Regions from separate parts of the Psychrobacillus sp. FSL W7-1457 genome, predicted to be linked through region 2. Evidence: predicted binding sites of a transcription regulator. Region 2 holds the regulator's gene; each other region holds the start of a gene.
The links. The regulator LexA, encoded in region 2, represses DNA repair genes until DNA is damaged. The targets are predictions, from matches to a motif close to CGAACATATGTTCG.

Region 1: recA (recombinase RecA) is a predicted target of LexA. The motif match lies at 1,965-1,978, and genes of this name have one in related genera.
Region 3: NSQ95_RS15400 (carbohydrate kinase) is a predicted target of LexA. The motif match lies at 1,271-1,284, and genes of this name have one in related genera.

The regions. Positions count from the first base shown of each region.
Region 1 covers NZ_CP151993.1:1,458,282-1,461,569, reverse strand. Annotated here, with positions in the region: gene rny (ribonuclease Y) at 1-242, opposite strand, end outside; gene recA (recombinase RecA) at 821-1,885, opposite strand; gene NSQ95_RS06820 (competence/damage-inducible protein A) at 2,058-3,288, opposite strand, start outside.
Region 2 covers NZ_CP151993.1:1,634,157-1,637,444, reverse strand. Annotated here, with positions in the region: gene tkt (transketolase) at 1-47, opposite strand, end outside; gene NSQ95_RS07790 (DUF896 domain-containing protein) at 134-367, opposite strand; gene NSQ95_RS07785 (recombinase family protein) at 433-1,080, opposite strand; gene NSQ95_RS07780 (LysM peptidoglycan-binding domain-containing protein) at 1,077-1,388, opposite strand; gene lexA (transcriptional repressor LexA) at 1,563-2,183, shown strand; gene NSQ95_RS07770 (hypothetical protein) at 2,329-2,709, opposite strand; gene NSQ95_RS07765 (DinB family protein) at 2,965-3,288, shown strand, end outside.
Region 3 covers NZ_CP151993.1:3,131,490-3,134,777, reverse strand. Annotated here, with positions in the region: gene motA (flagellar motor stator protein MotA) at 1-452, shown strand, start outside; gene motB (flagellar motor protein MotB) at 436-1,200, shown strand; gene NSQ95_RS15400 (carbohydrate kinase) at 1,304-2,404, shown strand; gene NSQ95_RS15395 (pseudouridine-5'-phosphate glycosidase) at 2,401-3,288, shown strand, end outside.

The DNA of each region.
Region 1 (3,288 bases), 180 kb from region 2:
ATGCGGCGTTCTCGGATGTCAGATTCAGCTTCATTTCGTAATTGGTGAGTTTCATCTTTGGCCTCTAAAAGTGCTTCTTTCTTTAATGCTTCTGCCTCTCGCTTTGCTTCCTCTATAATGAGTACAGAAGATTGTTTTGCACCAGTCACTTTTGAATCATTCACTTTTTTCAGATAACCGTAACCAACAGCGCCACCGATAATAAGACCAAGCAAAGCGGAGATGATAATTTCCAATGTCATTTCGAACACCCCCTCTTGCTATACTTTTAAGTTTCAGTCGGCACATATATGCTAATTGAATGCATATTTGTACTGCTTTTTAGTCATTTAATAAAGAAATTATACAATTTTAATTGTATAGATGTAGAAATACTCTGTCAAGGAAACGGAAGAATATTATTAGTTTTAGAGAGAGGATATCTATTACTTTAGGTATTGCCTAAATAAAATGATTTCATAATTCTTATTTAAAACAATTTCATATTTTCTTTTATTATGTAAAACCACTAGGAAAAATCAATAAAAGATTCATGATACTTATCTGCATAGCAAAGAGTATTATAATTAGTTTCAACTCTGGTGGCCCTTTTCTGAAGAATGATCCATGTTCATTCAACCGACTAGAGTCACTGCCTGTCGCATCAACGAACGCTTTTAATAGGTAAAGCTTCTATTTTTGAAATTAGCTCATTCATAAATACTAAAGTTCAATTAAAATTGGACTTTGTGATAAGTTTAAATTCACAAAAAATATTAGAAATAGATTTTAAAAAAAGATACCAAGAGAAAGTCTCTTGATATCTTTTTAATTTTAACTATTATTCATCTTCTAAAAGTAGCTCGAACTCGCCATCTTCGTCCTCTGGCTCATGCGCTGCAATAACAAGTGCACCAGCAGTCATACCTAGAGATTGACGGATTTTTAATGCCACTTCTTCTTTAATAGCAGGGTTTTCTTTCAAGAATTGCTTAGCGTTTTCTCGCCCTTGGCCAATACGTTCTTCATTGTAAGCATACCAAGAACCACTTTTTTGGATAATATCGTATTCAGAACCTATATCAACGATTTCTCCTTCTTGAGAGATTCCTTCTCCGTACATAATATCTACTTCTGCAGTTTTAAATGGTGGAGCAACTTTGTTTTTTACTACTTTAATTTTCGTTTTGTTACCCATAATGTCTGTACCTTGTTTAATAGCTTCAGCACGTCTTACTTCTAAGCGGACAGAGCTGTAGAATTTAAGTGCGCGACCACCCGGCGTTACCTCCGGGTTACCAAACATTACTCCAACTTTTTCACGAATCTGGTTAATAAAGATTGCTATAGTGTTAGATTTGTTAATAACTCCAGAAAGTTTTCGTAATGCCTGAGACATTAAGCGAGCTTGAAGACCAATATGAGAGTCTCCCATTTCTCCTTCTATCTCCGCTTTTGGTACTAATGCTGCAACAGAGTCGATAACAATGATTTCAACCGCACCACTGCGGACTAGAGCTTCTGCGATTTCAAGGGCTTGCTCTCCAGTGTCGGGTTGAGATAATAATAATTCATCTATGTTAACGCCTAGTTTTTGTGCATATACAGGGTCCAACGCATGCTCTGCATCAATAAATGCCGCTTGCCCACCTGTTTTTTGTATTTCTGCAATAGCGTGAAGCGCTACAGTTGTTTTACCTGAGCTCTCTGGGCCATAAATTTCAATAATACGACCTCTTGGATATCCGCCTATTCCAAGTGCTGCATCAAGAGCTAGGGAACCACTTGAAGAGGTAGAGATTTCACGGTCTGTTTTCTCTCCTAATTTCATTACGGAACCTTTACCAAATTGTTTCTCTATTTGTTTTAAAGCCATTTCTAACGCTGCTTTACGATCATTAGCCAAATGTATTTCCTCCTAGAAACTATCATTTTTTTTACTATCTTTAGTATACTCGGTCTTTGAGAAATTTACAAGAAAAAAGCGAACATCTATTCGTTTATTTTTTACCACTATTAGATTTTGATAGAAAAAAACAGCACAAAATGATAATTTGAGCCGTTTTCCTTTGTCAAAATTAAATTTTCGATAATCCTTCTTCTCTTAAAAGTCGAATCAAATAATGAATAGTAAACTTAACTGTTCTTAAACGATTTGTGTTTCTCATACCGGATAGATTCAATTTATAAGAAATTGGAGCAACGTCTCCATACGCTATTCCAATCCACACCGTTCCTGCCGGTTGATCTCCATGTCCATCTGGTCCAGCTGCTCCAGTAATACCTACACCTATCGTTGTTTCAAACTTTTCTTTGACTCGACTAGCCATTTCTTCTGCAACATGACTAGAAACCACACTATGTTCATCAATCGTTTCTCTTTTAACACCAAGCTGATTGATTTTCACTTCTTCAGTGTAGGTGATAATGCCACCTACAAGTGCTACGCCCATTCCTGGGACTGCAGCCAACTCTGATTGAAAAAGTCCAGCTGTCATACTTTCGGCAGCAGAAATTGTTAGCTTGTTGTCAATTAGTATATCTCTTAGCTTGGAGGCTAAAGATTCGTTATTATATCCATACACATGTTTGCCCACACGGTTTAAGATTTCAGCTTGTAGCTTTTCAATCCTTTTCCAAGCTTCTTCTTCCGTATCTGCTTTCGCAGTAAGTCGTAATGTTACCTCTCCGTCAGAAGCTAGCGGCGCAAGGGTAGGATTTGTTTGATTGTCCAATAAATCCTGTACTTCATTCTCCAGCTCTGCTTCGCCAATACCATAAAAGCGAATGACATGGGACATAATTACATTTTCTTTATAAAGCAGTTTAGGCAACAGCGGCTTAGCCTCAAATTGGAACATCGGCTCTAATTCTTTTGGAGGGCCAGGCAATAACATATATGTATGTTTCTCTGTGGAAAGAAGCATCCCCGGAGCCATTCCATGCTTGTTTTCAAGGACAGTACAGCCTTCTAAAACTAATGCTTGTTTTTTATTGTTCTCTGTCATTACTTTTCCAGCTCTTTTAAAGAAATCCTCTATATATATGATTGCATGATCATCTAATACAAGATTTTTGTTAAGGTGTTTAGAAATTGTTTCTTTTGTAAGATCATCTTTAGTAGGTCCTAAACCTCCTGAAAAAATAATGAGGTCAGCTCGATTTTCTGCGATTTTTATAGCTTCTAACAAACGATTAGGATTGTCTCCAACTACTGTGTGGTAATACACATCGATCCCTAACTCTGCCAGCTGGGAGGATATATATCTTGCGTTCGTATTGGAAATTTGTCCTAACAATAATTCTGAT
Region 2 (3,288 bases):
AGAGTACGTATAGTCGTAATTGCTAATAAATCTGATTGTAATGACATGAATGACATCCTCTCGAACAAATTTTTTTCTATATTATTAGTGTAGACAACAATCTCTGTATTATCAAGGTTTCTGAAATGATTAGTTAATTCAGAAATTTACCCTTTTTTGCTTGCTGGACCTTTTCTGGCGTTACATCATTTCCAGACGGGTCAATAACTTTTACATTTTCAATTGTATCTCTCATCGTCGCTCTAAATGTTTCCAAATATTCTTTGCGTAGTGCACTTTGTTCTTTTGCCTCTTCAATAGATAATCCGCTAGACTTAGATTTCTTTGACAGCTCGTTAATACGTGCTAATTTTTCTTTACTTAACATTTAATTTCATCCTTTCAGCTATCTCTTATATAAAGGTATGAAAAAAACACACGAAGTGCAAGTCTTTACTCTTCGTGTGCTTCTTTATATTCAATATATCTTCTATGTACGGTAGCTTTACTTATATGAAATCCTAACCCTTTGAGAGTGGATGTAATTTCCTCATAAGTTAGTCCTGCATTTCTTAACCGGACTATTTCATCAACCGGTATATCTATACGATCTCTTCCTTCAGGATTCCCTCGAGTTTTTAAATTCTTTTCTGGCTTATAACCTTGCGAGATTGCTCGTTTCATCCCACGTTTAATTTTGGCGTTGTGAATTTTGCGCTGATACTCCTCCACTAAGGCAAGAATTTCTAAAAGCATAGAATCCATTTCATTCAGGTTTAATATTCCTTTATCTTGCAATGTAAATACTGTAGTATTCGTTTTCTGCAGCATATGAAGGACTGCCATTCTCCCATTTCCTCTGCCGATTCTAGTTTCATCTTGGACAAATACAGCTTTAATATCGTTTTCCTTCACATAATTAAGCATTTCTAGTAGGCCATCTCTCTCCACATCGTACCCACTATGCTGGTCTAAGAATACTTGAGAAACCTCATAACCCTGTTTTGTTGCAAAATCTATTAGCTCTTCTTCTTGTCTCTCTAGTGAAGTTTCTTGAGTAGACTTGTCTGTACTTACCCGACAATAAATAACTGATTTCATTCTCCTGCTACCTCTGTTCCATAATTTAAGTGATAGTTCTCACTTACCTTTGGAATTACTATAACATCTCCTGGTTTAATAGAGGTATCATATAAATTATTCATTTCAATAACTTTACTAATCCAGTCTTCTTTAGAATCTTTTACTCCATATTCACTAGCAAGTCCCCAAAGGGAATCTCCTTGTTCTATATGAATTTCGTAATTTTTCTCTGCCGAGATTGTATGTGTAATAGCCATAGTTGTTATGAAAATTAGATTAAGTCCTAAAAATAACGCTAAAAAATAATTGTTTTTTAACCAATTCATGTTAAAACCTCCAAATAAGAATGTTTGTTCGGTATGTATAATTTAATAATAATGCGAACACTTGTTTTTGTCAACATATTTTAGAACCTATGTTTGCATATTGTATAGGACACTGTTATACTATTAACAAGTATTAATATAGTAGGTAATTTATTACTAAAAGAGGTGAACTCATTGAAGAAAGCGTCGAAAAGACAGGAAGATATTTTAGCTTTTATAAAAGAAGAGGTTCGTAAAAAAGGCTATCCACCTTCCGTACGTGAAATTGGCGAGGCTGTTGGACTTGCCTCAAGCTCTACAGTGCATGGTCACTTAGCAAGATTAGAGAGTAAAGGGTTAATTCGGAGAGATCCTACAAAACCACGCGCTATTGAAATATTGGACGGTCTGGAAGTTTCTGTGGAAAGACAGGGAGTTGTGCATGTTCCTTTGGTAGGTAAAGTTACTGCAGGTATGCCTATAACAGCTATTGAAAATGTTGAAGAATTTTTTCCTTTACCTGAGACGTTCGGTACATCAGACGACCATCTATTCATGTTAGAAATTATGGGTGACAGTATGATTGAAGCTGGAATCTTGAATGGAGATTATGTTGTGGTTAAACAACAACAATCTGCTAATAACGGGGATATTGTAGTTGCAATGACTGAAGATGACGAAGCTACTGTGAAACGGTTCTTTAAAGAAAAGACATATTTTAGATTACAACCAGAAAACTCGACTATGGACCCTATTATTGTGAACCAAGTTTCGATTTTAGGAAAAGTAGTTGGAGTATACCGACATATCCACTAATAATCTCTTGACTTATTTCCGTATCATAGTATGATTACGTAGAGCCGATATCATATCTAAACTAGAAAGTGGACATTTCTGTTTAGATCATCGAAAAACCCCTTCGCATTTATATGTGAAGGGGTTTTATTTTTGATTTAATGGCTTATACCTTGTTTGCATGATTAGAAATCACTCTCATTCCTTCTAACAATGTTTTAGATTCCTCATTAAAATAATGCCTGATATCTTGCCTCATTAGTAAGGACGGGTTTTCTTTTATTTTCATTCTTAATGATCTCACGTCAAACATTTTTGAGTACATATTAATTGAATAGATAATCGCCACCTCTTGGCGAGATACAGGCTGAGGTTCAGAGTCAATGGTAGTGTTTAAATACTGTAAGACATTTAAAGTAGCGTCATCTAACAAATGCTTATATAAGTTAAGATGATGTATATTATCAATTATATATTTCCTAACTGTAATATAGTCTAATTTTTCCATACAATCGTTAATTGTATGAATCATCTCTTTAGTTTCCACACTTACCCCTCCGCCATGTTTTATATTATTTTACGTTCATGAATAGCTTTTACTAAATAAAATATGAGCGGAAATTAATTCTACTTTAAAATTAAAACAGCATATTAATCTCTACTATCTTTTAATTGTTCGTTATTTGTGTTTCTATATAAAAAATGGATTATTCATTTAACTAATCCTCTATTATTACCCCAATAAAAAACTAATAAACCAAAGAGAGTTATAGTTTAATTACCAACGAAAGGAAGATGAAAGATGCTATTCCCTTATCGGAACGATTATCGAAAAACGTTATTGCCCTACTTAAAAAATTTACCTGAAGAAAATTGGTTAAAAACGACAAAAGACTACCCAAACAATTTAGCTTGGGTAATATCACATATTGCTACAAGTGAGGATTATTGGATAAATGAAGTTGCTTTCAAGAAGAATTTAATATTAACTGTAGATGAATATTCCCAACCATTAGAAATTATTAAAGCCTATGAAGAGATCAGATTACATACAGATGCAATTCTTGAAAGTATGGAAACTATTGATTTAAATCAATTGATAGAGGTCCCTATCTTTTCTGATGGG
Region 3 (3,288 bases), 1.5 Mb from region 2:
ATGGACAGAATGCAGATTATATTAGAGATGTGTTAACAGAAGAAATTAATGCCTTGGAAGAAAGGCATTCCACTGGTGCTCAGATTTTCACGCAGGCAGGTACATATGCACCTACTCTTGGAGTGTTAGGTGCAGTAGTTGGTTTAGTAGCAGCGCTAGGTGATATGAATGATATAGAAAAATTAGGACATGCAATTTCCGCTGCATTCATAGCTACATTATTAGGGATATTCACAGGTTATGTGCTTTGGCATCCATTTGCCAACAAGTTAAAACGAAAGTCAAAGCAAGAGGTTAGACAAAAAACTATGATGTTAGAGGGAATCCTTTCTGTCTTAGAAGGAGATGCACCACGTGTGATAGAGCAGAAATTGGCTTCTTATCTATCTATGTCTGAACGTAAAAAAGTTTTAAATGAAAGCGGGGAGGCAGGCCTTGGCAAAGAAGCATAAAAAACATCAGCATGAAGAGGAAATGAGTGAATCTTGGCTTCTTCCTTACGCAGATATTTTAACTTTACTACTTGCACTGTTTATTGTGTTATTTGCTTCTAGTACTGTTGATCAAGAAAAGCTAAACCAAATGTCCGCGGTATTCAATCAAGTGTTTGATGGGGGGACCGGACTAATGGAACAGCCGTCGCCAATGGACGTACCTAGAAACAATAATAGCGGTGATTCCAATCAAAGCATGGCTTACATCGAGGATCAGCAAGCTTTATCTGAGATTCAAGACAGTGTCGATGAATACATAGCGGTTAATGCGCTAGAGAAACAATTTGCAACTGAGTTAACAAGCGAAGGTCTTTTAGTGACAATTAGAGATAGCATTTTATTTGACTTGGGACAGGCAGAGGTAAAAAAAGAGTATCGACAAATTGCAGAAGATATATCAGATTTACTGGTGTTTGATCCGCCTCGGAATGTTGTGATTACAGGACACACGGATAATATTCCGATATCTAGTAGTGTTTATGCCTCTAACTGGGAGTTAAGTGTTATGCGCTCGGTGAACTTTTTGAAAATATTAGTAAACAATAACACGATTGATCCTCTGTACTTCAGTGCAAAGGGCTACGGAGAATTCAAGCCGGTTGCTGCTAATGATACGGAAGAAGGCAGAGCAAAAAATAGACGTGTCGAAGTGCTGATACAGCCTCGAGTATTAGAGGATGGCAGCTTAAACGACCAACCCCAATAAAATGAAACTGACAATTATTTAAAATAGTTGTCAGTTTTTCTTTGACTTTTCAAAACAAAAGTTTATAATTAAAACAAATGTTTGAAGAGGGGAGGTTGTCCTAATGGAATCCAAGGAATTAAAAGTTCTGACCTATTTGCGTAACAATCCTTATGCATCACAACAAGAAATGGCAGATGCCTTAAAGATGTCCAGGCCAGCAGTTGCTAATATCATTTCTCAGCTCATTAAAAGTGGGAAGATTATTGGCAGAGCATACATTTTACCAGAGAATAAAGAGTTTATTTGTATAGGCGGAGCTAATGTAGATAGAAAGTATATAGTAAAAGATCAATTACAAATGGGTACTTCTAATCCAACTACAAGCCTGCAAAGTATAGGCGGAGTTGCAAGAAATATTGCTGAAAACTTAGGAAGGCTTGGCAATACCGTCAGGCTACTTACAGTTGTCGGAAACGATATGGAATACGCTTCTATCGAAAAGGCATCTAGTCACTGGATGAACTTGTTTTCTGTAGAAAAGCTTGTTAACTACTCTACGGGAACGTACTCAGCCGTACTAGACCAACAGGGTGAAATGCTTTTTGCCCTGGCTAATATGGATATTTATGATCAGCTAACAGTGGAATACATGAAAAAACAAGAGGCTTATCTTACCAATGCGCAAATGCTCATAATAGATATGAACTGTCCAAAAGATGTAATGGAATACATTCACGCATTGGCGGTCGGCAATAAGATTCCTCTTGCGATTATTCCAGTGTCTTCACCGAAGATGAATCGAATGCCGGAGAACCTGGAAGGAATAGAGTGGCTTATAACAAATAAGGATGAAGCAGAAACATACTTTCAAACGCAGATTGTGGATGAGGAATCTTGGAAACGTACTGCCGAGGCATTTGTCCAAAAAGGCATACGCCATGTCATTATAACGAATGGCAGTAAGGGAGTAGTATGTGCAGGGAAAGAGATTGAGACGTTGTTTATGCCTGCCATCCAAACAGAGCAGGTAGTAGACGTGACTGGCGCAGGAGATGCCTTTGTTTCTGGGGTTCTTCATGCTTCGTTGGATGGAGTAGAAGTAAAGCAGGCTGTGCTGACTGGGATGATTAACGCTACCAAAACACTCCAATCTGTAGACACAGTACGAACTGAACTAACAAAATTAAAGTTAACTAATGAACTGGAGGAATATTTAAAATGAAAAAATATCTAACGTACTCACAAGAGGTTGAACAAGGAATGGCACAAGGAAAAGCAATCGTAGCACTAGAATCTACTATCATTTCTCATGGGATGCCTTATCCACAAAACATTGAAATGGCAAGAAAAGTGGAACAAATTATTCGTGATAATGGAGCAGTTCCTGCAACAATCGCAATTATGGACGGGAAGATTAAAATTGGTTTATCCAATGAAGAATTAGAAACTTTAGCAACTAGCAGCAATGCTCGTAAAACTTCTAGAAGAGATTTACCTTATGTAGTTGCTTCAAAGGAAATCGGTGCTACTACTGTGGCAACAACCATGATTTGTGCGGATCTTGCAGGAATTCAAATGTTTGTAACTGGTGGTATCGGCGGAGTGCATAGAGGTGCTGAGACAACAATGGACATTTCAGCTGACCTTGAAGAGTTAGCTTCTACAAATGTTGCAGTTGTTTGCGCAGGTGCTAAGTCAATTTTAGATATCGGATTAACGTTAGAATACTTAGAGACAAAAGGTGTACCAGTAGTAGGATTCCAAACGGAAGCTTTCCCAGCATTCTATACTTCCACTAGCCCTTTTAAATCAGACTTCCGTATGGACGAAGAAAAAGAAGTTGCTGAAATGCTAAACGTTAAATGGGAGCTAGGTCTAAATGGCGGAGCGATCATTGCTAATCCTATCCCAGCAGAATATTCATTGGACGAGGAATACATGAATAGAATCATTCAAACAGCATTGCAAGAAGCTGAAGATAATGGCATTAAAGGTAAGGATGTAACACCATTCCTTCTTGGTAAAGTAAAAGAGTTAACAGAAGGTAAGTCATTAGAATCTAATATAGAGCTTGTATACAATAATGCAAGAGTTGGAGCTAAAATT